One region of the Exiguobacterium sp. s39 genome, then DNA from elsewhere that is predicted to be linked to it. Evidence: riboswitches for the same ligand, from Rfam matches in the RefSeq annotation. Region 1 holds a riboswitch; each other region holds the start of a gene.
The links. A riboswitch is a leader RNA that binds a small molecule or an ion and turns the genes downstream of it on or off. The one in region 1 is predicted to bind S-adenosylmethionine.
Positions count from the first base shown of each region.

Region 2: linked by a shared signal. The riboswitch ahead of msrA (peptide-methionine (S)-S-oxide reductase MsrA) and the one ahead of metK (methionine adenosyltransferase) in region 1 are both predicted to bind S-adenosylmethionine.
Region 3: linked by a shared signal. The riboswitch ahead of KNQ11_RS14165 (amino acid permease) and the one ahead of metK (methionine adenosyltransferase) in region 1 are both predicted to bind S-adenosylmethionine.
Region 4: linked by a shared signal. The riboswitch ahead of KNQ11_RS13295 (Na+/H+ antiporter NhaC family protein) and the one ahead of metK (methionine adenosyltransferase) in region 1 are both predicted to bind S-adenosylmethionine.

Region 1 covers NZ_JACSNA010000001.1:1,705,143-1,712,568, reverse strand. Annotated here, with positions in the region: gene KNQ11_RS08960 (glucose-6-phosphate isomerase) at 1-258, shown strand, start outside; gene ytkD (RNA deprotection pyrophosphohydrolase) at 431-904, shown strand; gene KNQ11_RS08950 (alpha/beta hydrolase family protein) at 876-1,631, shown strand; gene KNQ11_RS08945 (EAL and HDOD domain-containing protein) at 1,806-3,059, shown strand; gene pckA (phosphoenolpyruvate carboxykinase (ATP)) at 3,084-4,652, opposite strand; SAM riboswitch class I at 4,887-5,013, shown strand; gene metK (methionine adenosyltransferase) at 5,142-6,350, shown strand; gene KNQ11_RS08930 (GNAT family N-acetyltransferase) at 6,488-6,976, shown strand; gene KNQ11_RS08925 (serine aminopeptidase domain-containing protein) at 7,055-7,426, shown strand, end outside.
Region 2 covers NZ_JACSNA010000002.1:277,529-284,954, reverse strand. Annotated here, with positions in the region: gene KNQ11_RS12925 (C40 family peptidase) at 1-2,161, shown strand, start outside; gene KNQ11_RS12920 (putative quinol monooxygenase) at 2,220-2,513, opposite strand; gene KNQ11_RS12915 (M20 metallopeptidase family protein) at 2,591-3,769, shown strand; SAM riboswitch class I at 3,832-3,935, shown strand; gene msrA (peptide-methionine (S)-S-oxide reductase MsrA) at 4,030-4,560, shown strand; gene KNQ11_RS12905 (winged helix-turn-helix domain-containing protein) at 4,790-5,389, shown strand; gene KNQ11_RS12900 (MFS transporter) at 5,404-6,624, shown strand; gene KNQ11_RS12895 (DMT family transporter) at 6,885-7,367, opposite strand; gene KNQ11_RS12890 (Crp/Fnr family transcriptional regulator) at 7,380-7,426, opposite strand, start outside.
Region 3 covers NZ_JACSNA010000003.1:187,336-194,761, forward strand. Annotated here, with positions in the region: gene KNQ11_RS14145 (MFS transporter) at 18-1,256, opposite strand; gene KNQ11_RS14150 (CBS domain-containing protein) at 1,283-1,738, opposite strand; gene KNQ11_RS14155 (MarR family winged helix-turn-helix transcriptional regulator) at 1,921-2,343, shown strand; gene mmuM (homocysteine S-methyltransferase) at 2,412-3,347, opposite strand; gene KNQ11_RS14165 (amino acid permease) at 3,322-4,725, opposite strand; SAM riboswitch class I at 4,803-4,904, opposite strand; gene KNQ11_RS14170 (polysaccharide pyruvyl transferase family protein) at 5,013-6,479, opposite strand; gene KNQ11_RS14175 (ketopantoate reductase family protein) at 6,685-7,426, opposite strand, start outside.
Region 4 covers NZ_JACSNA010000003.1:14,152-21,577, reverse strand. Annotated here, with positions in the region: gene KNQ11_RS13320 (CoA-disulfide reductase) at 1-592, shown strand, start outside; gene KNQ11_RS13315 (alanine/glycine:cation symporter family protein) at 775-2,220, shown strand; gene KNQ11_RS13310 (hypothetical protein) at 2,307-2,768, shown strand; gene KNQ11_RS13305 (aldo/keto reductase) at 3,108-3,920, opposite strand; gene KNQ11_RS13300 (hypothetical protein) at 4,078-4,281, shown strand; gene KNQ11_RS13295 (Na+/H+ antiporter NhaC family protein) at 4,325-5,635, opposite strand; SAM riboswitch class I at 5,717-5,821, opposite strand; gene KNQ11_RS13290 (metal ABC transporter solute-binding protein, Zn/Mn family) at 5,891-6,904, opposite strand; gene KNQ11_RS13285 (alpha/beta hydrolase) at 7,074-7,426, shown strand, end outside.

The sequences.
Region 1 (7,426 bases):
GCAGCAGAAGGTACGTTGCTTGCGCACACGGACGGACAAGTACCGAACTTGACAGTCGAACTTCCAGAGATGACACCGTATCACCTCGGATTCCTGTTCTACTTCTTCGAAAAAGCTTGTGCGATGAGTGGTTACCTCCTCGGAGTGAACCCATTCGATCAGCCAGGCGTTGAAGCGTACAAGAAAAACATGTTCGCTCTTCTTGGTAAACCAGGATTCGAAGCAGAAAAAGCAGAACTCGAAGCACGTTTGAAGTAATGTAAAATGACAGTCGATCGTTCCCTAGTGGAACATCGGCTGTTTTTTTGCTTTTACCGGATGATAGTAGGCTATCATTTTCCAGATTTACAGGTAATCCTAGCGTTTTCACTTTTAGAATACCCGTGAAACAGGTAAAGTGAAGTTAGAAGAAGAAATGAGGTGCACGTACGTGATTACATTCTTGGATTACTATCAAAATCAAGTGGAGTTAAGTTTTGATGACCATCCGTTCTCGGATCGTCCCTTGCACGTGTGGGTCATTGCCGTGTACGAAGGAAAATGGTTGCTGACCCATCATAAGCAGCGGGGGTATGAATTTCCTGGTGGAAAGGTTGAACCAGGGGAAACGGCAGAAGAAGCCGCACGTCGCGAAGTGATGGAAGAGACGGGTGGGAAAATCGATTCTCTCTCATATGTCGGACAGTATCGTGTTGCTGGAAAAGGTGATACGATCATCAAAAACATCTATTTCGCGCAAATCGGATCATTGTCGTCTCATCTTGCTGTGGATGAAACAGATGGTGCTTTTCTATTCGAGGAACTCCCTGATCGTCTCGATACGAATCGACAATACAGCTTTATGATGAAGGACCGTGTCCTTCCGGAGACACTCCGTGTACTTAGCGAACGCCGATTGGTTTGAACTTCCGCGGCAAGGTCCGTTTCGGACGTTTCGGATGTTTTATACCACAGCGGACGGAGAACGGGTCGGTGCCTATATCGTACTCCCGCAAGTTGCGAACGGTCAGGGGATTCTCTACTTGCGTGGTGGAACGCGTTCGATCGGAATGGTCCGACCGACTCGACTGCTCGCGTTCGCACAGGCAGGCTTTTTTGTCATGGCACCTTTCTATCGAGGGAATCTAGGCGGTACGGGAAAAGAAGACTTTGGACATCACGATATCGAAGACGCCTGCAGTGCCTTTGACTGGTTGCAGCAACGTGTCTCACATGTTCACGCATTTGGATTTTCACGTGGTGGACAGATGGCGTTGCTCCTTGCGCATCACCGTCCAGTCGCCCGAACGGTGTCCTGGGCAGGGGTGACGGAGTTGACGTGGACGTATGACGAACAGAAGACGATGCAGAAGATGCTGCGACGATACACGGGAGGTACACCTGATACGGTTCCTGATGCATACGCGGTTCGCTCGCCGCTCCATGTCGCACCTCAAGGTGAAGTATTGTTGATTCACGGTGCATACGATGAAAACGTTCGCTTACGACACGCAACCGCTTATGCTGCACGTCATCCTGAGCATACGACGCTTCAGACTTATGCCTATGCCCATCAATTTCCGATTCATGACAAGTTGCGTGTGACGCGGAATGTGTTGAATTGGTTTGAGACTGGTATCTATAATCGATGATTTAGCCGGTACGATGAATGTCGTATCGGTTTTTTTGTCATCTGAAGAATTGAACTTACATACATAATGGGAAAAAAAGAATATTGATTCGTTGTAAAAAACAATAAACTTCCTGAAAAATAAATTTTGATATAATTAGAACCATATGAGTAATGTAGAGGGGGATGGAGGACGATGGATATCTTACTAGCACGTCAACCCATCGTTGACCGAATCGGAGCAGTTGATGCATTCGAGTTGCTGTATCGTTCCGTCAAACAAATGAATGTATTCGACGGTGATCTAGCGACAATGGATGTTTTAACGAATACACTCGTTCATATGGGTGTAGAGCATGTCGCTGAAGGTAAAAAACTTTTCGTCAACTTTACAGCGGATCTCTTGAAAAGTGATCTGATTCACTATTTAGATCCAAAACGGTTCGTTATCGAAATTTTAGAAACTGTTGATATCGATACAGAGATGTTATCTGTGTTGCACAGTTGGAAAGAAGCAGGTTTTACACTAGCACTCGATGATTTTGTGACCGATTTACTTCGTCAACATGGAACAGAATTATTCGCGCTAATTGATTTAATTAAAATCGACATCGAGGCGATTTCTCCTCGCGAGCAAAGTGCGATCCTGCATATCGTCCGGCGTAATTATCCCCATATCAAGATGCTTGCCGAACGAGTCGAGACACATGAAGATCACACACGTTGTCTTGAAATGGGATATGACTGGTTCCAAGGCTATTTTTATGCTAAGCCGATGTTGATGAAGGGAAAAGCTGTCCCTCCTCAATTGCCGGTATTGCTGAAGATGCTAAAATGGCTCGATACGGATGAAAAATACGATGAAGTCATTGATGAGATTGAAGCAAATCCGTATATCAGCATTCAAGTACTGCAACTGATCAATTCTCCAGGAATGGGATTACGAAATACAGTCAGCTCTGTTCGTCAAGCCATTTCACTACTTGGCTTCTCGCAACTCAAAAGCTGGATTTCGTTAATCGTCTTGCGTGAGATGAAGCTTGCTAGTCCTTACGAATGGTCAAATGAGTTACTCCGGTCTTCTTTACATTGTGCTAAGCTTTGCGAGCTATTTGCAAAAGAAACACGCACGTTGAAGTCAGAGAGTGCCTACATGATCGGATTGCTGTCACATATTGATGCGTTATTGTCTGTGGATATCGACGACATCATTGGTCAATTACCAATCGAAGATTCCTTGAAGGTTGTCCTACAAGGAAAAGATCATCCATTCCGGGATTGTTTAGTGCTTGTGATCAGTGCAGATCGCGGTGATTTTGATCAGTTCGAACTACTCAGTCAACGTTTAGGTGTCTCACTTCCACGAGCCTATGCGCTACTAGCAGAAAGTCAGGAATGGCTTAAACAAAAAGAAACACATCTTCAAGAAAGAACGGATTCTATCCTATAAAAAAAGAGCCCGAAGGCTCTTTTTTTATAGGCGTGGACCAGCTGACTTGATCGCATCCGTCGCACTTTCGAAGCGAAGGAAATTATGTTGGAATTTCTCAGCAAGCGACCGCGCTTGTGTGTCGTATTCGTCCGGATTCGACCAGACGCGTACTGGATTGAGTAACTCGCTTGGAACACCTGGAACTTCCAGTGGCATATGAAGTCCGAAAATCGGGTGCTCTTCTGTTGGAATCGTTGCGAGTGTACCGTTGACGGCAGCGTTGACCATCGTCCGTGTATAGGATAGCTTCATGCGGCTACCTGTTCCGTAAGCACCACCTGTCCAGCCTGTGTTGACGAGATAAACAGTGACACCATGACGATCAATCAATTCGCCCAGCATCGTCGCATATTTTTCAGGCATCAGTGGAAGGAATGGTGAACCGAAGCATGTTGAGAACGTTGCTTCCGGTTCCGTGACCCCACGTTCTGTTCCAGCGAGTTTTGATGTATATCCTGATAGGAAGTGATACATCGCTTGTTCTTTCGTCAATTTACTGATCGGAGGCAAGACACCGTACGCATCAGCCGTCAAGAAGACGATCGTCTTCGGGTGACCAGCACGTGACGGAACAGCGATATTATCGATTGCAGTGATCGGATAAGCAGCACGCGTATTTTCCGTCAACGATGTGTCATCGTAATCAGGGTGACGGGCTTCGTCGAGCACGACGTTTTCAAGGACGGTTCCGAAACGGATCGCGTCAAAGATTTGCGGTTCTTTTTCGCGTGATAAGTTAACGGTCTTTGCATAACATCCACCTTCGATGTTGAAGACACCGTCGTGCGACCAACCATGCTCATCGTCGCCGATCAATTGACGGCTATCGTCTGCTGAGAGGGTGGTCTTACCAGTACCGGATAGACCGAAGAACAAGGCGACGTCGCCTTCGTGTCCGACGTTTGCCGAGCAGTGCATCGAAAGGACATTTTCTTGTGGCAAGAGATAGTTCATGACGGAAAAGATTGATTTTTTGATTTCTCCCGCGTATTCCGTTCCACCGATCAAGACGATCCGGTGTTCGAACGACATCGCGATGAACGTCTCAGAGTTCGTTCCGTCAACGGCAGGATCTGCTTTGAAATGTGGCGCATAGACGACCGTGAACGGTTCGAAGGCAGCCACTTCAGGATACTCGCGTAAAAAAAGTTGTTTGGCAAACAGGTTATGCCAAGCGTATTGTGTGAGCACACGGACCGGAAGGGTGAAGTGCGTATCTGCTCCAGCAGCAGCTTCTGTGTAGTAGAGCTGATCGGCTTCGTTCATGTAACGAAGAACCTTTTGCAACAATTGTTCAAATTTGTCTCCATCCATTGGTTGGTTGACATGACCCCAATCAATGTGAGACTCGCAGGAAGAATCACGGACGATGAACTTATCTTTTGGTGAACGACCTGTAAATTTCCCCGTTTCTACAGATAATGCGCCGTTCTCAGCAAGGACACCTTCTTCGTTTCGAATCGCATGTTCGACAAGTTCAGCAACAGATAGTTGTTTGAACACATGCTCTTTCTTGAGTAGTTCTTCGATATTCAGGACCGTCATCGGCATCCTGACCCCACCTTTCCCCTACGTTGGTTTTGGCTCACTGTATTTAGTATGACACATTTATTATATATGACATACTAAAGAGAGAGCAATCATTTTCTGGTGCTGATTTCTATTTATCTGGAAACGCTTTCAGCATTAACAGTTTAACATCTCTTTCAAAAAGTTTCGACTAGAATTTGAAACCTTGCTTGACAGAGTAGGTACAACTTTATATCATGTAATTCGTAACGGATACTCTTATTCTGAGCAGGTGGAGGGAACAAGGCCCGAAGAAACCCGGCAACCGTCCTACATTAATTCACATATTAATGAGGGAAAAGGTGCTCTCCTGAAGCGAAGTAAACACTTCGAACGATAAGAGGGTAAAGGAAGAACGCACAACCTTTCCCTGACCATTTTTTGGACTTGGAAAGGTTTTTTTCATTTTACCGTCCCACTCAACTAGGGGAAATGAGTACACCGTCAAATTCTTTTTTGGGAGGGTCATACATGACAAACCTTAATCGCCGACTATTCACGTCGGAGTCAGTCACTGAAGGTCATCCAGATAAAATCTGTGACCAAATTTCGGATTCAATTCTTGATGCAATCCTCGCGGCGGATCCAAACGCGCGTGTTGCGGCAGAAACTTCTGTTACAACAGGTCTCGTTCTCGTTGCAGGTGAGATCACGACATCGACTTACGTCGACATTCCAAAAGTCGTTCGTGAAACGATTCGTGAAATCGGTTATACACGCGCGAAATACGGTTTCGACGCTGACACGTGTGCTGTATTGACATCAATCGATGAGCAATCAGCAGACATCGCTCTTGGTGTCGACCAAGCGCTTGAAGCACGTGAAGGTAGCATGTCTGATGCAGAAATCGATGCAATCGGTGCAGGAGACCAAGGTCTCATGTTCGGTTATGCAACGAAAGAAACACCAGAACTCATGCCACTTCCAATCTCGCTCTCACACCGTCTCGCACGCCGTTTGGCAGAAGTGCGTAAAAACGGTCAACTCGACTACCTTCGTCCAGACGGAAAAACACAAGTCACGGTCGAATACAACGAGAACAACGAGCCAGTTCGTGTCGATACGATCGTCATCTCGACACAACATGCAGAAGAAGTCACGCTTGAGCAAATCCAAGCTGACTTGAAAGAACACGTCATCACACCGGTTATCCCGGCTGAATACATCGACGCAGCAACGAAATTCTTCATCAACCCAACTGGTCGTTTCGTCATTGGCGGACCACAAGGAGATGCTGGATTAACTGGTCGTAAGATCATCGTTGATACGTATGGTGGATACGCACGCCACGGCGGTGGAGCATTCTCAGGTAAAGATCCAACAAAAGTCGACCGTTCAGCTGCATACGCAGCACGTTACGTCGCGAAGAACCTCGTTGCTGCAGGTCTTGCAGACAAAGCAGAAGTTCAACTCGCGTACGCAATCGGTGTCGCGCACCCAGTATCAATCGCGGTTGATACATTCGGTACAGGAAAACTTCCTGAAGCGCAACTCGTCGAATTGGTTGCTGAAAACTTCGATCTTCGTCCGGCTGGAATCATCAACATGCTTGATCTCCGTCGTCCGATCTATCGTCAAACAGCTGCATACGGTCACTTCGGTCGTACAGATGTTGAGCTTCCATGGGAGCAAACAGATAAAGCAGCAGTTCTTGAAGAACAAGCAAAACGTTTCGCATAATCAAAAAGTCCGAAAACCCTACGCGGGTTTTCGGACTTTTTTGTTTCCGTGGAACTTTGCAGGAAACGAATGTTTTTTCTAGAAGAGGGTAAAAGTACATGAGTCGATTCGTATGAATACAAAGGGGGGTTCCGATTATGGAAATACGCGAAGCTATTCCAGCTGATGCAGGACGTATTCATGACATTGCCGTCACATCTTGGTTGGATACGTATGCAGAAATCTATTCCGAACGTTCGAAAGCGCATTTCGTGCAGGAGGCGTATCCGCAAGAAGAAGTCGTTCGTGCGATCCGGACGGCGGAAGAAGCACGGGGAGAGTATTTTTATGTCGGAATCATCGATGAGGAAATCGTCGGTTTCATTCATGCTGTTGATGTTGAGGGAACGTGGGAGATCATTCGTCTGTACGTCTTGCCGAAATATCAGCAAAACGGAATCGGACGACGGCTGATCCGTGAACTCGAACGACAAGGAGCCGTCCCACTCGAAGTATACGTGGAGGCACGTAACTATAAAGCACGTCAGTTCTTAACCTCATTCGGTTTTGAAGAACTCAGTGAGATGACGGAAGAAGTCTTTGGGCAAGTAGAATCTGTCATTCGTCTTCGCCATGTCGCCTCATGAAATCCGTCTTGGGACGGTTTCGTGTGCGTTTGAAATAAGGTATCGTAAAAAGGAAGTATGAAGTGAAGAGGTGAGTTTGTGGTTGAACAACCAACAGGAATCATCGTATTAGTTTATCCGTTACAACTGCGTGCCCGTCCGAGTGAAGCCTTGATTCGGGTACTCGAACGAGAGTATGAAGTATTACTTGTCGACGCACCACGTCGCATCTCGTTTGAAGAGCATGGTCAACTGTTAAAAGAAGCATTACGTGAAGCCGGGAAACGCAAGCTACCGATTCATATCGTCGCCTGTAGCATGGGCGCACTCGTCGTCAATCGTCTGTTGCAAGAATATGAATTACCGGTCGCAAGCCTTGCGTTCATTTCACCGTTATTTGATTGGCATCCTTCGAAACAACTCGGAGGCGTCAAACAAGTCTTCGCGAGTGCATTTGATCGTTTCCGGCCC
Region 2 (7,426 bases), on a different contig from region 1:
GACGACACTTCCCGCCTATCAGCGAATCGATACATACGGCACTTTCGACACGTTCACACGTCTGAAATGGAACGAGCAATACGTCTACGTCTCTACGACACAACTCGAGCAACTTCCAAAATTAGTTGGAACGCGTTATGCCAAACGAGCGACTTCTCTTTTCGTTGAACCGAAGACGACGAGCGCGAAGTCAGCTGTCACTCAAAATCAAGCATTCGAAACGTTCGGTACGACGGGTACTTTTACACGCGTGGCCACTAAAACGGGTTACGCCTTCGTATTGACGGCTGATTTAGCTGATGCGCAGGTCGAAAATTATCCGGAAACAGGACTGCGTTATGCCAAACGAACGACTTCTCTTTTCGTTGAACCGAAGACGACGAGCGCGAAGACAGCTGTCACTCAAAATCAAGCATTCGAAACGTTCGGTACGATCGGTACTTTTACGCGTGTTACGACTAAGACGGGTTACGCCTTCGTATTGACGGCTGATTTAGCTGATGCGCCGGTCGTGAACCATCCGGAAACCGGGCTACGTTACGTCCAACAGCAGACGACGGTCTATGCTACTGCGACTACAAAAGGAAAAGTCGTACAATCGATTCCTGTGAATACTTCGCTTCAAACGTACGGCATCGAGGGGTCATTTACACGAATCAAACGAAACGACGAGTATACCTATGTGCTGACGGTACATCTCGACGCGTTAAAATACTATCCGAAGACTGCACGCCTCTATGTTCAGCGTGCTACGCCAATCTATTCGGATGCCAAATCTTCAAGTCCTGTCTTAAAGCAACACCAAACGAATACGCTGCTGACGGTATATGGCACAAGCGGTGCCTATAGCCGGATCATCTTCCGTGGAGTTCACGCTTACGTCAAGACAGCTGATCTCGGTACTGGAAAAGTCTATGCATCAACCGGGACACGTTACGCGAAACGCAACTTGTCCGTCTACACATCTGCGTCGACGAAGAGCAAAATCATGTATTCCGTCAAACGAGCTGACAAGCTAACGATTTACGGCACAAGCGGCAGTTACACACGCTTGAAAAAAGGATCGGTCTACGGTTACGTCAAGACGACGGATCTCGTCACGAAAAAGCCGGATCTGTATGACGTCACTGGTCAACGCTACGTGACGGAAGACGATGTCGTCATTCGTTCGCAGGCAAAACTCTCGGGTAAAAAAATCGGTACATTCAAAAAAGGGACCTCGATTTCGATCTACGGAAAAAGCGGTTATTATACACGCGTCAAATATAAAAACACCTTTGGTTTCGTCGATTCGAGTCGTATCGGACTGAACAAGCCGACGGCAAAAGCAAAAAAAGGCACGACATTTTATGTCCATCTGGACCAGACTCCCCTCTTCTCTGCCGACGTGGCTTACAGTCGCCCAGCTGCCTATTTGAAGAAAGGGACGAAATTAATTGGTCTAAAATCAATTGATGATGACTTTTGGCAAGTTCGCCTGGCAAATGGTCAAACCGGTTACGTCCTCAACCCTTATATCAGCACGAGCAAACCCGATATGGGACTGACACAAAAAGCGATCGACCGGACGAAAATCTATACGGTCAAACAGACGACGTCGTTCTTCGCAAGTCCAACTAGTCCCAAAGGTAGCGGACTCGTTGAACAAGGCAAACGCGTTTATCCGCGTCATCGAGTCGGAAACTTCTATGTCATCCAGTCAGGCTGGACACCCGTTTATCTTCCGGTCTCCGCTGTGACGATCACGTCCGATAAACGGGTCGTTAAAAAGAATAATACGCGTGGTGAAAAGCTGATCCAAGCAGCCGTTCAACATATCGGCACACCATACACATGGGGTTCGCAAGATGCCGTGAACGGTGGTTTTGACTGTTCCGGTTTGATTCACTATGCGACGAACAAGGCTGGAAAATACGGTGGTCGGACGAACGTTCGTGGCTACTGGTACGGTGCTTTCTTTACGAATCGCCGGACGAGTATCTCGAGTGGTAAACGCTCGGATATCGTCTTCTTCCAGAATACCTACACGGATGGTCCATCGCATATCGGGATCATGCTCGATAGCGAACACTTCATCCATGCGGGCGGTTCACAACTTCAAATCAACTCGATTTATGAACCGCGTTGGCAAGAGCATTTCCTCGGATTTAAATCGATGTAAGACAAAAAAAGACGAATCCGTCGAAATCGACGGGTTCGTCTCTTCTTATCGCAATACGTTAAAATGTCATCTCGACGTATTTCGTTACTTGTCGATCCATCAAGTATAACTCGATCTGTTCACGGTAGGCTTTATAGTGATCGGATGCGATATGCGCTTCAAGTGCCTCTTCATCCCGATACACTTCATACAGCATGAATTGATGCTCATCCTCGATCGATTGATGTAAGGAATAACGTAAGCACCCTTCTTCTTTTTGTGAGGCATGATAGACCGTTTGTAGAATCGGGAAGACTTGATCCGCAAGTCCTGCTTTGATTGTAAGTACAGCGTTGACGACGATTTCTCCCATGTTTCATTATCCCCTTTCGTGATTACCTGTATCTGTACCCATTTTCACGAAAAGACACACGTCAAAGGAGCTTGAAGATGCAAACTCAACTTTTTGAAGCACTTGAACAATTCGAACCGACGATGATCGCGTTACGTCGTGATTTTCATCGACATCCGGAACTCTCTTTCCAGGAAGTCCGCACACCAGAACGAATTGCAAACTTTTACGCGGAGCAGGGCATCCCTTATCAAACAGCCGTCGGAGGTCGTGGTGTCGTCGCGACGATCGAAGGCAAACAGCCTGGTCCGACGATTGCGGTCCGTGCAGATTTCGATGCTTTACCACTTCAAGAAGAGACGACGCTTGCCTTCCGGTCGATCCATCCCGGTGTCATGCATGCATGTGGACACGATGGACATACGGCGATGGTGATGGCCCTGGCTGCTACACTCTATCCGTTACGCGATCAATTGCAAGGAACGATTCGAATCATCCATCAGCATGGAGAAGAGGTCTTTCCTGGCGGAGCCATCCAAATGATCGAAGCCGACGTCCTCGAAGATGTCGATGCGATTTTTGCGACACATCTCGAAAATGATTTACCAGTCGGTACGATTGGGTTTCGGGAAGGACATACATTATGTGCAATCGACGAATTCGAAATCATCGTTCATGGTCAAGGTGGACATGCGCAAGCACCGCACAAAACAAAAGATGCGCTCGTCGCTGGAGCGCAGCTCGTCTGTAACTTACAGCATCTCGTCAGTCGACGGGTCGATCCGTTCGAGCCGGCTGTTCTCGCAATCGGATCCTTCCATGCGGGAACGGCACCGAACATCGTCACGGGTGAAGCACGCATCGTCGGTGAAATTCGGACGTTCAATGAGACATTGCGGCATCAGCTCCGGCAAGAAGTCGATCTTGTCGCCAAAACGACATGTGCCGGCATCGGTGCTACCTATTCAATCGACTTCACGACGGGTTACCCGGCGCTCTGGAATCATCCGGACGAGACAAAACTTGTTCAGGAAGCCGCTTCTTTCTTACCGGAAGCATCCGTCCGGGCACTCACACCAATGATGGCTGCGGATGACTTCGCGCATTATCTAACACATGTCCCGGGAAGTTATTTCTTCACTGGCTCCGGATATACGGACGGTCGCGTCAACTATCCACAGCATCATCCGCAGTACGAAATCAACGAACAGGCGTTGTTGATTGGTGCGAAGACACTTGGAGCGACGGTTTTACGTGCCTTAAAACCTAAGGATTGACTTTATTTCTGTGTGAATGGTATCATCACAACAATGATAACGAATGACATCAACTTCATATACCCTTATCAAGAGTGGACCGAGAGATCTGGATCGATGACGTCCCAGCAACCTGCGCATAGCAAGGTGCTACGACCAGCAAAGCGAAAGCTTTGGTTGATAAAAAGCGGCGACTCCTTTTGCAACCAAGCGAAGGAGTCGTTTTCGTTTTCTCGCTGTCAGACATACAATGGGGATTTCCCACGGAGAGGAAGAGACAGATGGAAAAAGCAACATTTGCAGGTGGATGTTTTTGGTGCATGGTGACACCGTTTGAAGAATTACCAGGAATCGAGGGAATCGTATCAGGTTACATGGGCGGACACGTCGACAATCCGACATACGAGCAAGTCAAAACAGGAACGACGGGACATCTCGAAGTCGTCCAAATCACGTTTGATCCGAGCCTGTTCCCGTACGAGCGTCTGCTCGAACTCTACTGGCCACAAACGGATCCGACGGATGCAGAAGGTCAATTCCAAGATCGCGGCACGCAGTACGCACCAGCGATCTTCTATCATACGGATGCACAGCACGAAGCAGCGATCGCTTCCCGTGACGCCCTTGCTGCAAGCAATCGTTTCAAACAACCGATCGTGACGCGGATCGATGCCGCTTCTGAATTTTATCCGGCGGAAGAGTACCATCAAGACTTCCATAAGAAAAATCCAGAACACTATAAAAAAGATCGTGCTGCTTCTGGTCGCGATGCTTTCATCGAGCAGGAATGGAAAGATACGACGACGGTCTAATCACTTCGAACCATATACAGTAGCTGAAACTGATTTCAAACATCTCGTTCTTACCCTACTTTCAGTAAAAAGTGGAGGATGATCGAGATGTCGTGGAATCAGTTTTTTTGTATGTAAAAAAATGATGTCTTCTTTACCAACACCCTTACATAAATTTGTAATCGTTTACAAAAGAAGCCTTTTGTTTTACGGTTAATAAAAATTAACCGGTTAAAAAGGAGATCATTGCATGGAACAAAAAGCGATTCACATGTTAGAGAACTATGAACAGTTAAAAGTGATCAGTGATCCGTTACGAACAAAAATCCTCATGTTTCTCGTCGAAAAACCACACACGGTACATCAGTTAGCCCACTTGCTGACGTTATCCCGCGCGAAGGTCCTCTATCACGTACGGGAACTTGAAAAGCATGACTTGATTCGTCTCGTCCGTACGGAAGAACAGGGCGGCAATCTATTGAAATACTATCAAGCGATTGCTCGAGGATACATTCCTGCCGATCATCTACTGAACTTCGTCGAGACGAATGAAGCGACCCGGCAGTCGTATCTTGAGGTACTAGACCGGGCAAAGACACGCGTTCTTACGGCTCCGACAGCTACTTTTTCTCCTTCATCTTCGAACATCGAGGACTGGATGAGCTTATCACTTCAAAAGGAACTGGCGATGTCTGAAGCCGATTTTCGGCAGTTTGCTACAAAATATCGTGCTCTATTAGACGAGTTCACACGGTCCCCTTCACTAGACAAAAAAGATAAAAAACACTTCTATATCATGACGACTGCCTTTGCAATTGATGAACCACTATTTGAGAATGACGACGTCTAAACCGGAGGTGCCACATGCTGCCTATTGAAATGGATACGCAACAATCGCTGTTTAAAAATCGATCTTTTTTATTTTTATGGGGGTCCGGTATGTGCTCTGCCCTCTCCCTATCAACCTATCTGTTTGTTGAACAATGGTATGTCATCCATACGCTAAACCAGGCGTCATATCTTGGATTCGTCCTCATGGCCACCTTGTTACCCCGTATTTTTCTCATGTTATTCGGTGGCGTCTTATCCGATCGCTATAAACGTTCGACGATCATGCGCATCTCGAGCGCTTTACGAATCAGTTTCATTCTCTGTATTCTCGCATTACTTCATACCGATCAGCTTACATTGCTGACGATTTTAGGATTCGCCTTTCTATTCGGTAGTGTGGATGCATTCTTTTCGCCGGCGAATGCTTCCTTACTTCCTACGCTCGTTCCGAAAGAACAACTCACTAAAGCCAATTCACTGATTCAGACATCTAATCAAATCGCCCTCTTTTCAGGTCCGATTCTTGGTGGAGTCATTCTCAGCTATTCTTCTTACTCGCACGTCTTTCTCGTAATTTTCGGGACACTCTGTCTGACGCTCCTTTTCACGTATGGTATTCGTGAATCTAAGATCAAGCGATTGCTTCAGCATTCAGCTCTCTTTGAACTAAAAGAAGGGCTGCATTACGTTTTTCACTTTCAGCAACTCAAGCAGACACTTTTTCTTGTCATCTGTGTCAATTTCTTTTTCTTTGGACCACTCTTACTCGGAATCCCCTTACTCGTTCATGATGTGCTCCAAGGAGATGCGATGGATTTAAGTTATATGCAAGGTGCTTATCAAATGGGAATGCTCGGAGGGGCGCTCTGGAGTGGTTTTACGCAAACGAAAGTAAATGGGCTTACCTCATCGGTCCGATTAATTGGCGCCTTAGGTCTGCTTCTCTTCCTGCTTAGTCAAGCGCAGCAGATCTTGTTGTACCTGATCATCCTGTTATCACTTGGTGTCCTTTCTTCGATCATCAATATTCGCTTCATTACGTTCATCCAGTCTCAGTGTGCGGAACAGACGATGGGACGTGTCATGAGTGTCGTGAATGCCGCGTCAAATGGTCTCATTCCATTATCTTACGCGCTCCTCTCGTTTCTACTGTCGTTTCACGTTTCGATCACGACAATCATGTTGTACTGTGGTCTTCTCATTATTGTTCTCTCGCTTTACTTCAGAAGACGAATGGTTCATCTATTCGATTGAGATCAAGTCACAACACATAAAAACATGCGAATCTCCCGATCGAATTAGCGGGAAACGCGCATGTTTTATTTAGTCAATCTAGAACGTGAGTGTTCATCCTCGACTCCTGCAGGGAAAGAAAGCGCGAGTCGCGCTTTCGTCAGGGTCAGGTAAGCCCCGGCAAATCGCATAGAATGCGGGATGACGCGGCTTACCTCCCGCCTGCGGAAAGCTAGGATGACAGAAACGTTCGTCAGTCGATCGAACTAGTATCAGATTTTTTAAGAGACTTGCTTCGGTATATCCTTCGCCCTCTCTTCCGGCGCGACGACTTGATACCGTTTCAAAACGAAGATCCCACATACCATGACGGCGAGACCGACGAGCTGACCGAATGATAAATCAATTTGTGGTAAACCGAACCAGCCGAACGTATCGACAGCGAGAGCAAAGCTTAACTGCGAAATCAGAACGACAGAGATTGCGACGGACGGACCAAGCAACTGAATCCCACGCATGACACAAAAAACGACGCCGACACCGACAAGTCCACCAAACCAATAGAGTGGCGATACGTTTTGAATCTGTCCGATTGTTCCGCCACGAAATAGAACATACGTGACACTTGCTCCGATGAAACCAACGAAGAAGACCAGCGTCGTCGTCGCCCAAGCGCCAAACGCGTCACTCATCCGAGCATTCAATACCGTCTGTAAACTGATTAACATCCCTGCCAACACGGCACACACGATGCCTATTATCATGTTCGTTCCTCCCTACTCATAGCTGTTGCCGTTCGCCTTCTCGCGAATCCGCTCCAGAT
Region 3 (7,426 bases), on a different contig from region 1:
TCGGCTGTTTTTTGAAATTAATGTCCGCCTTCCGTCCGATCGATATGGCGAATGTGTTTGAGATTGACCCCGATGATGATGACGGATAAGAGGACAAAGCCACTTCCGACATAAAACGGTAGGTTTGCGTTGAAGATTTCAGCCAATTTACCGGCCATGAATGGCGCGATGGCTGCCCCGAGAAAACGTAGGAAACTGTATGCCGCAGATGCTGTCGAACGATCGACAGGTGCTGCGTCCATGACAGCTGTCGTGATGAGCGTGTTGTTATTCCCAAGCACGGCTCCCGCCAAGATGACACAGACGATGACGACGGCTGGTGTTTCCGTGAAGATCCCCATTAATAGAAGTAAGATTGCGAATGTGATCAACATCATGACCATCGCTTTGATTGTTCCGAACCATTGTTTCAGTTTCGGAGCCGTTAAGACCGATGTGATCGCAAGCAACATTCCCCAGCCGAGGAAAACAAATCCGAGTCCTTGCGCTGGTAGTTTCATGACGAATGGCGCATAAGCCATGATCGTGAAGAACCCAACGTTATAAAGTGCCGCAACGATCCCGAGCGTCAAGAGTGAACGATGCTTCATCGCTTGAAACGGTGCTTTTAATGATAACTTCTGTTTTGGTGCAGCAGATGCTGCTGGTTTTGGCATTAAGAAGAGCAAGACGAGGAACGCGATGACCATGATCGTCGCAACACCCATGAATGGGGCGCGCCATGTGATTGAACCGAGCGTTCCGCCTAATAGTGGTCCAATCGAAATCCCAAGACCAACGGCTGCTTCATATAAAATGATCGCTTTTGCTGTTCCACCTGACGACAGAGAAACGATCGCAGCGAGTGCTGTTGCAACGAATAAGGCATTACCAAGCCCCCAACCACCGCGTAACGCGACGAGCGTCCAGATGCTGTCAGCTTGTGAAGCAAAACCAGCAACGATTGCGATGACGGCGATCCCGAGCATCAATGTTCCTTTTTGACCAATCCGTGATGAGATCGCGCCTGTAATCAACATCGCGAATGCCATGACGGCGTTATAACTTGTAAATAAGAGCGTTACTTCACTTTTTGACGCTTCTAAATTCTCGGCAATCGTCGGTAAGACCGGATTGACGAGCCCCATTCCCATGAATGCTGTGATACTGGCGAAAAAGACTGCCCAGACAGCAACTGGTTGATGGAATAATCCATGTTTGCTCTCTGCTAATACCGTTTCCGGCTCAAGCGTCGTTGTTTTTTCAGCAAGTGCCATAATGTCCCTTCTTTCTATTGGATGTGTTACATGAACTGTTTAAACGAATGGCGGATGACGTCGCCTCGACTAATGATCCCAACAAGCCGTCCTGCTTTCAGGATCGGAAGCTTTTTGATCCGTTTTGCGCCGAGCGTTGCTGCAATCTCTTCCATTTCTGTGTCAGCGTCCGCAGTTACGACTTTCCGGCGTGCCAGTTCCATGACAGGTCGATTCAAGATATGACGAATCCGATCTTCATAATCTTCTTCGTCTCCTTTGATGACATCTACATATAAGAATGTATCGACGATGATGTCCTTGTGTTTTCCGATCGCGCGCATGATATCTCCATCACTGATATACCCGACGACCTCCTGCTCAGCATTGATGACAGGAACGCCGCTAATACCAGATTGAATGAATCGTTCGATGACCGTCCGAATCAGATCTGTATCGTTTACCGTGATGACCTCTTGTTTCATCGACTCATAAGCTTTCATCTGAATTCTCCTTTGTCGTTCATTTCTCATATGAAAAAGTTGTATGATACAATTAAAAGAACAAAAATGATTGTATAATACAACTACAACTCTGTCAAGCCTCCTGCTTTTCGCATTGACAGCTTATCCACATTGGGTAATCATGAGGGACAGAGAGACCTTATTGAAAGGGGAGATACCCGATGTCTCAACAAGCACTCGAAACCATTGAATTGGAGTTAGCGATTCTGATCCGGCGCTTGACGACAGCGACGGCAGACAATCGTAATTTAGATCGTGCTTCCTACCTCTTACTGCGACAACTAGCGGATTCCGGCAACGTCGGTGTCAAAACACTTGCCCGTGAACTCCAGCTTGATGTCTCGACCGTCAGTCGCCAAGCTGCGGCACTCGATCAAAAGCAACTCGTTGAAAAAGTAAAAGATCCGACAGATGGACGTGCCTTCTTCTATCACATTACGGATAAAGGACAAGAAGAGCTCACGATTTACCGGACAGCGCGCCTCGCGAGCATCGAACGTCTCCTGACGGATTGGCCATCAGACGATGCCGAAGATTTTGGACGTCTATTGCAACAATTCAACCGTGCCTTGCGCGAGCGGTAACGAAATCACACCATTTAAAGGAACGGACGCGAAATCAATCGATTTCGCGTCCGTTTTTTCGTCATTCTTCATGATGTATGAGAAACCTGACAAACCGAACGAATTTGTGCGATATGTTCAGGTGACGTTCGGCAACAACCACCGATCAATCGTGCCCCTGCCTCATACCATGTCTTCGCGACGGTTTGGAACGATGTACACTGATTCGTACCTGACCACGTTTTTGCGACCGGATCATAGACCTCACCAGAGTTCGGATAGACGATGATTGGCACATCCGTCAACGCCTTAAGGTGACGGATAAAGTCGGTCGCGTAAGATGCCGGAAAACAATTTGCACCGATTGCTGCGAGCTGTGGATGTTGTCCGACCGTTTCAATACACGTCGCAAGTGCCGTTCCTTCACTAATGTGTGTCGCATCTTGAAGCGAGAACGTCAGCCAAGCGGACACTTCCGGATACGCTTCGAGAATCCGGAACAACACGACAGCTTCCTCGAGCGACGGAATCGTCTCAAATGCCAGCAGATCAGCCCCCGCTTCAATCAATGCTTCGATCCGTGGTCTGTGGAAGGCTTCTAGCACATCTGCTGACACTCCATAATGACCGCGATACTCAGAACCATCTGCTAAGTAGGCACCATAAGGACCCACTGATCCCGCGATCAATGCGTCACTCTTTCCGCTACGCGTACGTGCGTTTTGCGCCAAGGTGACCGTTTGTCGGATCAGCGCCTGTGCTTCCTCTGTCGTGATATGACGTTGCTTGAACCCTTCGATACTTGCTTGATAGCTTGAAGTGATCGCAACATCGGCACCTACTTCAAAGTAGTCACGATGGACGTGTTCGATTTGTTCCGGTGCTTCGATCAAGAGACGTGCTGACCAAAGCGGGTCGTTCAAGTCGAATCCCTTCTGTTCAAGTTCGGTTGCAAGGGCACCATCTAAAATAAGAAAGGGAACTTCCTGTAATCGTTGATCAACTGGATTTTTGATTCGGGACATCTTCAACACTCCGTTTCTGAGAAGAATTCGTGAACGCATGAACGACATAACAGATCACGATAAATGGAATACCACAGTACAAGGCAATTCGTTGTGTCGGATCAAATCCGATACCAATCAAGGAAATCAAACAAACGACGAAAGCGGCGATCGGTACGAATGGAAAGAGTGGTGTGCGATAGACCAATTCGTCGACCGTATGCCCTTCACGAAGAAATTGCTTCCGGAAGCGATACTGGGCAACGCTGATACTCATCCAAACAACGACAACAGCGAGACCGGAAATCGAGACGAGCGCGATATAGACACTTCCTGCTGCATAGATGCTAGACAGCAAGGCAAGTCCTCCGCCAAGCATGCTGAACAATACGGCTCGAAGTGGAACCCCACTTGGCGTCACCTGGGCGAAGAAGCGTGGAATCATGCGTTCGTTCGCAAGCGACCAGAGCATCCGAGAGGCGGCGTAAAGTCCAGAATTCGCTGCCGACAAGATCGCTGTCAAAATGACGAAGTTCATCACGTCTGCCGCATACGGAATTCCGATCCGTTCAAACACGGCGACGAACGGACTTTCGAGTACACCTTTCCCATCCGTTGGTAATAAGACGGCTAACACGATGATCGTACCGACGAAAAAGAGGACGAGTCGCAAAATTGTCGTCCGGATCGCAAGCGGAATCGTCCGTTTCGGATCGACTGCTTCACCCGCTGCGACACCGATTAGTTCCGTTCCCGAGTAAGCAAAGTTCACGGCAAGCATCGTCATGAAGATGACGAAAGCGCCATTTGGGAACAACCCGCCTTCGGTTAACGAAGAAAAGAATGGAGCCGGGCTACCATCTTGCAGTGGAATGAAGCCGACGATTGCTCCCGCACCGAGTAAAATGAAAGCAATGATCGTCACGACCTTAATGGCGGAAAACCAAAACTCGACTTCAGCGAACACGCGAACTTTCAAGACGTTAATACCGAGGATCATCGCAGCGAACAATGCGCTGAACACCCATACAGGAATCGACGGGAACCAACGTTGCATCAAAATGCCTGCTGCCGTGAATTCTGAACCAAGGGCGACCGTCCATGTCAGCCAGTAGAGCCAGGCCACTGTATAACCGGTGCCGGGTCCGATGTACTTCGTTGCGTACTTATGGAATGATCCGGTTTCCGGCATGTGCACGGCGAGTTCACCGAGACTTAACATGACTAAGTAAACGACGACGGCCCCAATCAAGTAAGACAGAATCGTTCCGACGCGTCCTGCTTGTTCCAACGTATAACCTGTACTTAAAAATAATCCTGTTCCAATGACACCACCTAACGACAGCATGATCAGATGACGTGATTCCATCTTGCGTCGAAACGCTCCGCTCGTTTTCATGAATCCATTTCCTCCTCGTTCCAACTATTCCAAACAAAAAACGCATCCTCACGGATGCGTCGGTCGACAATTCGGAAATCTTATCGATCGGGTGCAGCACCCGCAGGAATTAGCACAGTATCTTTCGACCTGTTGCTGAGGTTTCATAGGGCCAGTCCCTCCACCTCTCTGGATAAGTATGTAATTGTTCCTAACCCTATCAAGTCTTTTTTAAATTGTCAATACAATTCAGAATACTCCTATCAAAAAAACATTCCGCATCGTATCAATCCGGAATGTTTAAAGGGTTACTTTTTGGCGAATAAATCCGCTGTTTTCAAGGCTGCACGAACCGCTTTCCGATTCAATGTTCCTTGCTGGTGCTTCATTTTCTTCGTTTGGGCAGCCAATTGCGCTTTGAGCGCCGCAATCTCTTGATCCTTTTGAGCCGTTCCTGTTTGTTTCTGCAATGCTTTGATTTTCTTATCTTTTTCAGCTAATTGTGCTTTTGTTTGTTTTTGCGCATCCGCAATCTTCTTCTCTTGTTCCGGGAAGAACCGTTCAAAACGAGCGACTGCTTCCTCAAGACTTACGCCAGAAATCGGCTGGACTGGTGGGAGCAACTCGGTTTGCGCCATTTGACGGTCAAACGGTACATTCTCAGGATAGTTCGTCTCTTGATAAATATGCTCAAGATTGTTCACGTTCAAGAAGTCAACGAAGTTGTCGAAGTTACGCGCTTGAACACGTGCCGGACTTTGGAAGTCAGCATTTGCTACGACGTCGGATAATTGTGTATCCGCTTTGATGTCGTTCGCCCAAATGTGCGTCAACTGATGGTAATCCGTCAATTCGCGCATCCGTGCATCTTTTGGAATGAGGATACTCGGCGTACCCGCAAGTGTCGCTGTGATGTTTCCGTGTAAACGAGCTCCAAAACTGAGGTCTGCTTGACCGATGAAATCAAACCATGTCTGTGCGTTCAAGAAGAAACGGACACGATCGTTCATATAAGCAGGATTCGACATCTTCACCGGATAGTTCGTCACGGACAAGTCTGCGATTGGGTGCGTTCCTGTATACGTCAACTTCAGTTCCTTCATCCACTGTGGAATGAAGTAGTGATTCGGATACTCTTCCATCCCGCGCGTAATGAAATCAAGAACGTTTTGTGGTGCCAAACGTGACGAGTTGACTGTAATCATCGACTCGGACGTGATATTTGTTTCGCGAATGTTCAAATCACGACCGAACGCGTACATCGAAGGACATCCGATAACGCGATGATCGATCCCTTCGCGGAAACCAAGACGTGTTAAGTATTTCGACGTGATCTCCCCGCGAAGACCTAGCATGCTCGAGCGCTCGAGAACGGCACTGACGAACGCTTTGACATCTTCATCGAATGGGAATCCACCATCTAAGTCTGGTTCAAACGGTGCACGTAACCCTACACCGATGACGACGACTGGAATTTTTAATTTTTTGATGAGACGTGTATATTTCCGTAACGTCGGTACGAATTCTTTTCGGAATGCATCCGCTAACGGAATGACATAAAGATCAAAGTTGGCATTGATTTCGTCTGCCCGTTCTTCGTCGTAATAGTAATAGTCAGGTGTAATCGTCGTACCTTCTGTCATCAACGTCCGAAAGATACTGTATTGATAGATAAGATTTCCAACGTTTCCTCCAATGGAATTATGTTTCATCAAATAAGGAGCATCGAACTGTTCGAATGGTGTCATACCTGCACGAATAATAATACGTTTCATAATGGATAAACTTCCCCTCTCGTCTGCTTCATTCGTCCTTGCAAGAAAAAAATACGGAAAAATATATTATCAGTTTTTTTCAATCTCATTAAGAATAGATGAACTTTATTTCGGAAGTCAACGATTCCTAAGGGAAACAGGTCTTTCGTCATCAAAACGAAACATTTGCACCACACCATCATTTTTCTAAAATAGAAAAATGTGACTATTTAGTCGTTTCGAGATACATGCGTAAATTCGCTTCGACTAATTTCAAGGCATGCATCTGATCAGTCGTAGCAGGCTTTAATAATTCACTGAAAAAATGTTCCACTTCGACGGGCTGACCCTTTTCCATGTCCCGTAACATCGATGATTTCATCGTATCTTCCATTGCATGCATCTGCTTCAGCAAGACCGCTTCTACATCGTCATTAAAGACTGCCCCTTGTTTTTCCATCGCCTGTTTCGCTTCCGCCATGACGTCTAGGATCATTTGACGTCCAACAGCTTCTTCCCGAATCGGACCGATTGCTGAGCGAAATAGCGTCGTCACGCCCGCGAATGTCGAAATGAAGAGATACTTTTGCCACATGTCATCCATGATATGCATCGAATACTTCATTGGTGCCTTCGCTTTCGCAAAACACGCTGCGATTTTCTCTAGACGCGCTGTTGGTTTACCGGTTCGTGAACCAAATAGCAGCCGATGCGACGGGCTTGTCTGTACAATGCGCCCTTCTGCATCAAGCGTCGACTCAATAAAGCAAAGACCACCCAAAACTCGATCTTCTCCAAAGACTTCTGTTAATCGTCGAATGTGCTGCATGCCGTTCAACAAAGGAATGATATACGTCTCGCTCGAAACGAATGGCGCGATGTCCTGTAGGACGTCATCTAAGTGATAGGCTTTCGTCGAAAGCAAGATGACATCAAATGCACGATCCAGTCGCATGTCTCGTGTTATC
Region 4 (7,426 bases), on a different contig from region 1:
ATGGGCGAAAAAACTAGGTCACACGGTCCATTCAGCGGAAATGAATCAAGGGGTCGTCGAGGTCTTGCTTGAAAAAGGGCAAGGGGAGACACCAGCTGCAGCGCCGGTTCAAGTCAATCCGGCAGATGATGCGACGATGGTCGTCTTCAGTGGTGATCTTGATAAAGCACTTGCTTCTTTCGTCATTGCGCAAGGTGCACAAGCGATGGGAAAACAAGTGACGATGTTCTTTACGTTCTGGGGCTTGAACATCATTCGAAAACCAGACGCACCGGCAGTTGAGAAAGCAGGAATCGAACGGATGATGGGCATGATGATGCCGAAACATGCCGGGGAGCTGCCGCTCTCGAACATGAACATGGCAGGCGCCGGTCAAAAAATGATGAAAAAAGTCATGAAGGACAAACAAGTCGATGCACTCGAGACGATGATGGCAAAAGCACAAGCTGCTGGTGTCCGAATGATCGCCTGCACGATGTCGATGGATATCATGGGCATCAAGAAAGAGGAATTACTGGATGATATCGATTATGGTGGCGTCGCCAGTTACCTTGGTGCAACGGATGGTGCCAATCTGAATCTGTTCATCTAATCTAAAAACCTGTTTAAATGAACGTGTCAAACCTGACATCTGATGTGAGGTTTGACACGTTTTTTGTCGTCTGAGGTATAGATGAGTTTGATTTTTCAAAAAAAATTGCGTATGATAATTCACATGTGAAAAAAGTTTACATCTAAAAAGAGAAACTATGTGGTGGAAGTGGAGGGAATCGGATGGAGAAGCAGGTAATGGATGTAGTCAGTAGAATCAGTGATATGTTATGGACAAACGTACTGATCATCTTACTCATCGGATTAGGCATTTATTTTACATTCCGGATGCGGTTCGTTCAATTCCGGATGATACCGGAGATGTTACGCTTACTGTTCCAAGGAACGGATAAAGGGAAAGACGGCGTGTCGCCATTCCAAGCATTTGCGATCAGTACGGCAGCACGTGTCGGTACTGGTAATATCGCGGGTGTCGCGACAGCGATCGCACTCGGTGGACCAGGAGCGGTCTTCTGGATGTGGTTGATCGCCTTGATCGGTTCGGCATCGGCATTCGTCGAGAGTACACTCGCGCAGATCTACAAGGTACGGGACGATAAGGCATGGCGTGGGGGCCCTGCCTATTACATGGAAAAAGCACTCGGTCAACGTTGGTTAGGGATTTTATTTAGTATCTTGATTACGATCTCATTCGGATTTGTCTTCAATTCCGTTCAATCGAATACGATCTCGCTTTCACTTCAAAATCAATACGGCTTTGATAAGACATGGATTACGGTCGGACTAGTCGTGCTGACGGCACTTGTCATCTTTGGTGGCGTCCGTAGTATCGCAACCGTCGCGTCGTTCCTCGTACCGATCATGGCCGGTGGTTATATTCTGATCGCACTCTACATCATGGCTACGAATCTTGAAGTACTGCCAAGTATTTTTAAATTGATCTTCCAAGAAGGTCTATTCGAATTCAAGACACTCGCAGGTGGTGCAGTAGGTGCAGCACTTTTGAACGGGATTCGTCGTGGTTTGTTCTCGAACGAAGCCGGTATGGGTTCAGCGCCGAACGCGGCGGCAACAGCGGAAGTCTCTCACCCGGTCAAACAAGGGTTGATTCAATCGTTTGCGGTCTTCGTTGATACGTTGATGGTCTGTTCGGCGACAGCGATGATCGTTCTCGTCAGTGGAGTGGCAACAAAGGATGCTAGTGGTCAACCGGTAGCTGGGATCGACTTAGCGCAAGGTGCGCTCGCATCACAAGTGGGATCACTCGCGACAGGATTCATGGTCGTCGCGATTTTCCTCTTTGCTTTTAGTTCTGTCGTCGGAAACTACTACTACGGTGAATCGAATATCAACTTCATCCGTGAAAATAAACAAGTCTTGATGGCGTATCGTGTACTCGTTCTCGTCATGATCGTCTTCGGTTCACTCGTTGAATCGGCGAACCTCGTGTGGGCATTAGCAGATATCTTTATGGGACTGATGGCGATCGTTAACTTGTATGCGATCTTCCGTCTCTCGAAAATCGCGAAACTAGCGCTCGAAGATTATGTCGGGCAACGAAAAGCTGGAAAAGAGCCACGATTCTATACGGACTCGATTCCGAACTTGCCAGGGAAAGATACGCTTGAAGCATGGCAAGAATCAGAAAAAGACGAAAAAGCAATTTAAGGAAAAGGGAGTCAGAGAAATCTGGCTCTTTTTTTGTATAGAACGAATTTAAAAAGGGAATACAGAGTACAGAAGGGAGGGGGAGAATGGAAAACGTACATTTCGTCCGCGTCACGGATGCGGTCTGGGAGTCGTTCGGAAACGATCCCCACATCATCATGGATTGGATTTTATTCATTCATGAGACACAACCCGATCATGAACAATTGTTCGCCCTCGAACAGACGAACGCCATCTATCATTTGATGAATCAAATCGATATCTATATTGATCAAGACACACATTACAACCTGGGACGAGCGATCGTTGGCGAAGAGTTGATCGTCAATGAGGAGAAAGCGGCGATTGTCGGTATTCTGCCCTTGCCACTCCTCATCATCTCGGCTGAGGTGATGCGGAATTTTGATCAACGGGCACTCGCTTCGATTCATGATGAAGCCGGAACACCGGGCGAATTCGAGGATATCTGGGAACAGTTCGCCGATTTACGTGCCTATTTTCAAAAGGCAGAAGAAGCGGAAGATACGATTTTAATTTATTATGTCTGAACAGCTTAAAGCATAAAAAAGAGACCCGCTTCCGAGTCGTAGACTGGAAACGGGTCTCTCGTCGTTCAGATGAATCAAGAGGCTGACTCAAAAAAGAATGCCGCGTCTTTTCACGCCCTTTACTCAGACGAGACACAAGCCAATTTTCCTGCTTTATTCAAGCAGGAAAACGGGTCTTGTTTGTCTTACAGCGCAAAGATGCGCTTTTTCCTGTAGGAGTTGCGTGAAACGCGTCATTCTTTTTGTTACGAGATAGGGTGGCAGATCATCGTTCTGCCACCCTTCTCTTTGTGGAAACGGACTTTTGAGTCAGCCTCATCTTTTATGTGAATCGCCAGATTAAAAATCGATTTCGTCCGGATCCGGTCCGAGGCGGACATCCGTTGCGATACGATCAATTTTCTCAAGATCATCAGCATCGAGTTGGAAATCAAAGACGTCGAAGTTTTCCGCAATGCGTGCTGGTGTAACGGATTTTGGAAGAGCGACGATGCCGTTGTCGAGATGCCAACGTAAGACGACTTGTGAAGGTGTCTTGCCGTGTTTCTCTGCGATTTCCTTGAAATCGTTGATTTCGAGGAATTTCCCTTGCATGAGTGGGCTCCATGCTTCGACTTGAATGTTGTGATCTTGCAAGTATTCGTGCAGTTCGTGTTGCGGTAATTGTGGATGCAACTCGACTTGGTTGATCATTGGTGCCATCAAGCCCTCTTCTGCCAATGTATCGAGGTGATGTTCTTTGAAGTTCGAGACACCGATCGCTTTGATCTTGCCTGCTTCATACAGTTCAACCATTGCTTTCCACGCTTCGATATAGCCTTCGACCGGCCAGTGGATGAGATAGAGGTCAAGATAATCTGTTTCGAGACGTTCGAGCGATTCTGCGAATGCTTCCTTCGTCCGACCGGCACGAATATCATCGTTCCAGACTTTTGACGTTAAGAAGAGATCCTCACGTTTCACGCCGCTTTCCTTGATTCCTTTTGCGACACCGCGCTCGTTTTTGTAGACAGCAGCCGTATCGATATGACGATAGCCGACACGTAATGCTTCAGCGACAGCAGCAGGTGCTTCTGTCTCTTCATCTACTTGCCAGACACCGAATCCGATTTGGGGAATCGTAATACCGTTTGAAAGTTTTGCGTATTGCATGTGTTACTCCTCCTCATAAAACGTAGTTTAGATTTGCTCGTTTAGTTTAGCATGAACGAACGAAGACGTCCGTTTCCATGCTCATGGAGGAATGAAATAAGGTAAAATAGAAAAGAATCGTGAGATTTAATCGTGTGTTAAAAGAGGGGGAGAAAAGATGGCTCAAAAGAATAAAAAGCTATCCAAATGTACTTGGCTTAGCATTGGCGCCTTGTTAGTAACGCAGGCAGTGGGTCTGTTTCTTAGTGCGCGAAAGTCAGGACGTAATCCATGGGTGTGGGGAGGCGCTGGACTCGTTCAGTTCCCGCTTCCGGCAATCGCTTACTTAATCTTAGAACGACAAGCGAAGCAGAATAAATAATAAAACAGGTCCAATCGTCGACGCGATTGGACCTGTTTTATGGTTACGAAGAAATTTTTTCTTGCTTCGTCGCTGTCTTCTTCATGCGTGGTAAGCCGAAGAAGATGGCAATTGATCCACAGACGAAGAGGAGGAACGGATAGAACAGATACGGAATCAGTTCCGGTGAAGCCGTTTTCGTCAATTCTGCTGCGATCAATAGTTGTGCTCCATACGGAATGATGCCTTGAATACCACAAGAGAAGATATCAAGGATACTCGCCGATTTTTTTCGATCGACTTCATACGTATCGGCGATTTCAGCTGCCAGTGGTCCAGCGACGAGAATCGAGATCGTATTGTTTGCAGTCGCGAGATTCGTTGCACTAACGAGTGCCGCCATACTGAATTCGGCACCACGACGCTGTGAAATCTTGCGTGTCAGCGTCTCTTTTAAGAAGGCGATTCCACCGTTGAACGTAATCAAGCTGACGAGACCACCCATGAGGAGCGTCAAAATGGAGATCTCCGCCATGCCCATCATTCCTTCAGACATCGAGAGGACGAAGCCACTCAAGCCGAAACTACCATCAATCATACCGATGATGCCGGTGAGTAACGTACCACCAATTAAGACAAGAATGACATTGACGCCAAATAGTGCAAGGACGATGACAGCGAGATATGGAATCAACTTGTAGAATTCAAATGCTTTTGCTTCGACGACGTCACCAGAACCAGAAACGAATGCGAGTAGGATGACCGTCAAAATAGCAGCCGGTAGGACGATCATGAAGTTCGTCCGGAATTTATCGCGCATGTTCGTTTTTTGGGTCCGGACGGCGGCAATCGTCGTATCCGAGATGAACGACAAGTTATCGCCGAACATCGATCCACCAACGACAGCAGCCGCTGCGATCGCAACGTTGATGCCTGTCGCTTCATGAATACCGAAGGCGATTGGCGCGAGTGCAGCAATCGTTCCAGTCGATGTCCCCATTGCCATTGAGATGAAGGCAGCGATGATGAACAGACCACTCATGAGGAGCGACGGAGGTAGGAACGTCAAAGCAGCATTAACGGTCGCATCGATGGCGCCGATTGCTTCTGCTGTTCCAGAAAACGTACCGGCTAGTAAGAAGATGAAGACCATGATCATGATATCAGGATTTCCGGCACCCGTTGCGATTCGTTCGACCGTTTGATTGATGGATCCTTTCGTCGTGATTGCAGCAAAAATCAAAGCGATCAGTGCGGCGATAAGGATCGGAAATTTGTAAAAGTCGTCATAGAAGATCCCGGCTCCGATGAAGAGAACTAGGAATACGACGAGGGGAAGCAGTGCCCATTTGTTAGGCGTGATCGTTTCATTCATTGTTGACACCTCGTTTCTCAAAGATACAAAAAAAGACCCCTTCGCAAGAAAGAAGGAGGTCTTTATGAAATAAAGACGCTCTTCTTATCTCTCAAGCTTTCGCTTGCTGGATTTGGCACAGTACGAATCAAATCGTCCGCTGCCGAAACATCATTGGGCCAGTCCCTCCGTTTCTCGCGATAAAAAGAAGTCATTCAATTGTTGTAAAACACGTTTCTTACCGTACCGCATTGAGTAACGCGTGTCAACTGTACTTTACTGAAGTGCCTTTTTCAATGTTTGGACGTTTTCTTCCATCAACTTGAAATACGAGCTGTTTTGTTGCGCTTTCGTGACCGACTCTAGATTATGAATCGTCACGGATTCAGCTCCGATTTCTTTTTGGATGACACGTGCGACCTTCGGTGAGACCGTCTCTTCGAACGCGACGTATTTCAAATCATGCATCCGTGCTTCTTTCACTAAAGCGGCCAGTTGCTTTTGTGACGGTTCATCGGAAGGAGAAATTCCCGCAATCGGCAGTTGTGTGAAACCATATCGTTCTGCGAGGTAACCATAAGCGGCATGCGTAACGAGAAGTTCTTTTTTCGATCCATCAGCGACGGCTTGTTTAAATTGTTCGTCCAATTCATCAGCTTGCTGATCGAACGTTTTCAAGTTTTTTTCGAACGTTGCTTTGTCTTTTGGAGCTTCTTTTGATAAAGCGCTTGTGATCGAACGTGCCATTGCTTTTGCGTTGACAGGGTCGAGCCAGACGTGTGGATCGTATTTTCCGTGGTCATGCCCCTCTTCTTCATGCGCATGTTCGTCCGTTGTATGATCATCATGCCCTTCTTCTTCGTGAGCGTGTTCGTCTTCTGTATGCCCTTCTTCTTCATGTGCATGAAGTGTAGCATCCGATTCTAGCAAGTTGACGTCCTTACTCGTCTCGACGAAGCGGACATCCGTGCCTTTTAGACTCTCCTGGATTTTTTTCGAATACGGCTCGAGCGTCGTACCGGTTAAGAGGAACAAGTCGCCCTTAGCAATCTCGGTGAGTTGTTTTGACGTCGGCTCGTAAGAGTGGGGGTCTGCTCCAGGTGGGACGATCATCTTGACGTTGACTTGATCCCCTCCGATTTCGCGGGCAATAGCAGCCGTCGCGAACGTTGATGCATAGACTTCTGTCTGGGTTTTATCTGAAGTCGATGAATCGGTATTCGAACCGCAAGCAGCGAGAACACTTGCACTTGCGAAAGCGACTGTTAAAGCAGGAATGATTTTTTTCATTATATGATACCTCCATTATTAAAACGTAATTATTCCGATTTGGACTTTCTCACTATAGCGGAACGCTGGTGAAGCGTCAAGTACGAATACCGAGACGTTCGACTTCTTTTAAAACGGGGTAGAAGGATAATAAAGTGAAGAAACTGGCACGTCTTTTGGAGGTGATCAAGTGAAACGTGAAACTGCATGGCTAATGGGGGGAGCTGCGTTATTGACGACGGCAGCAGCGGGAGCGAGTATCTGGAACAATTATGGTGCATTGCTTCGATGGACCGAACCCGCCTTGCCACTCACAGAAAAACAACTTGCACCGCGGACGCTCACCTACAAACAGGTGGGAGACCGCATCTTACAGCTCGATCTCTATTATCCACCGGGAGAAGGACCGTTTCCAGTTGCCATCTATGCACACGGTGGTGCATTCGTTCGTGGAGAGCGCGATGACATGTTTTGCTTTAGTCCAATCGTCGACCGTCTGCTTGAACTCGGAGTTGCCGTCTGTAGTATTGAGTATCGTTTGTT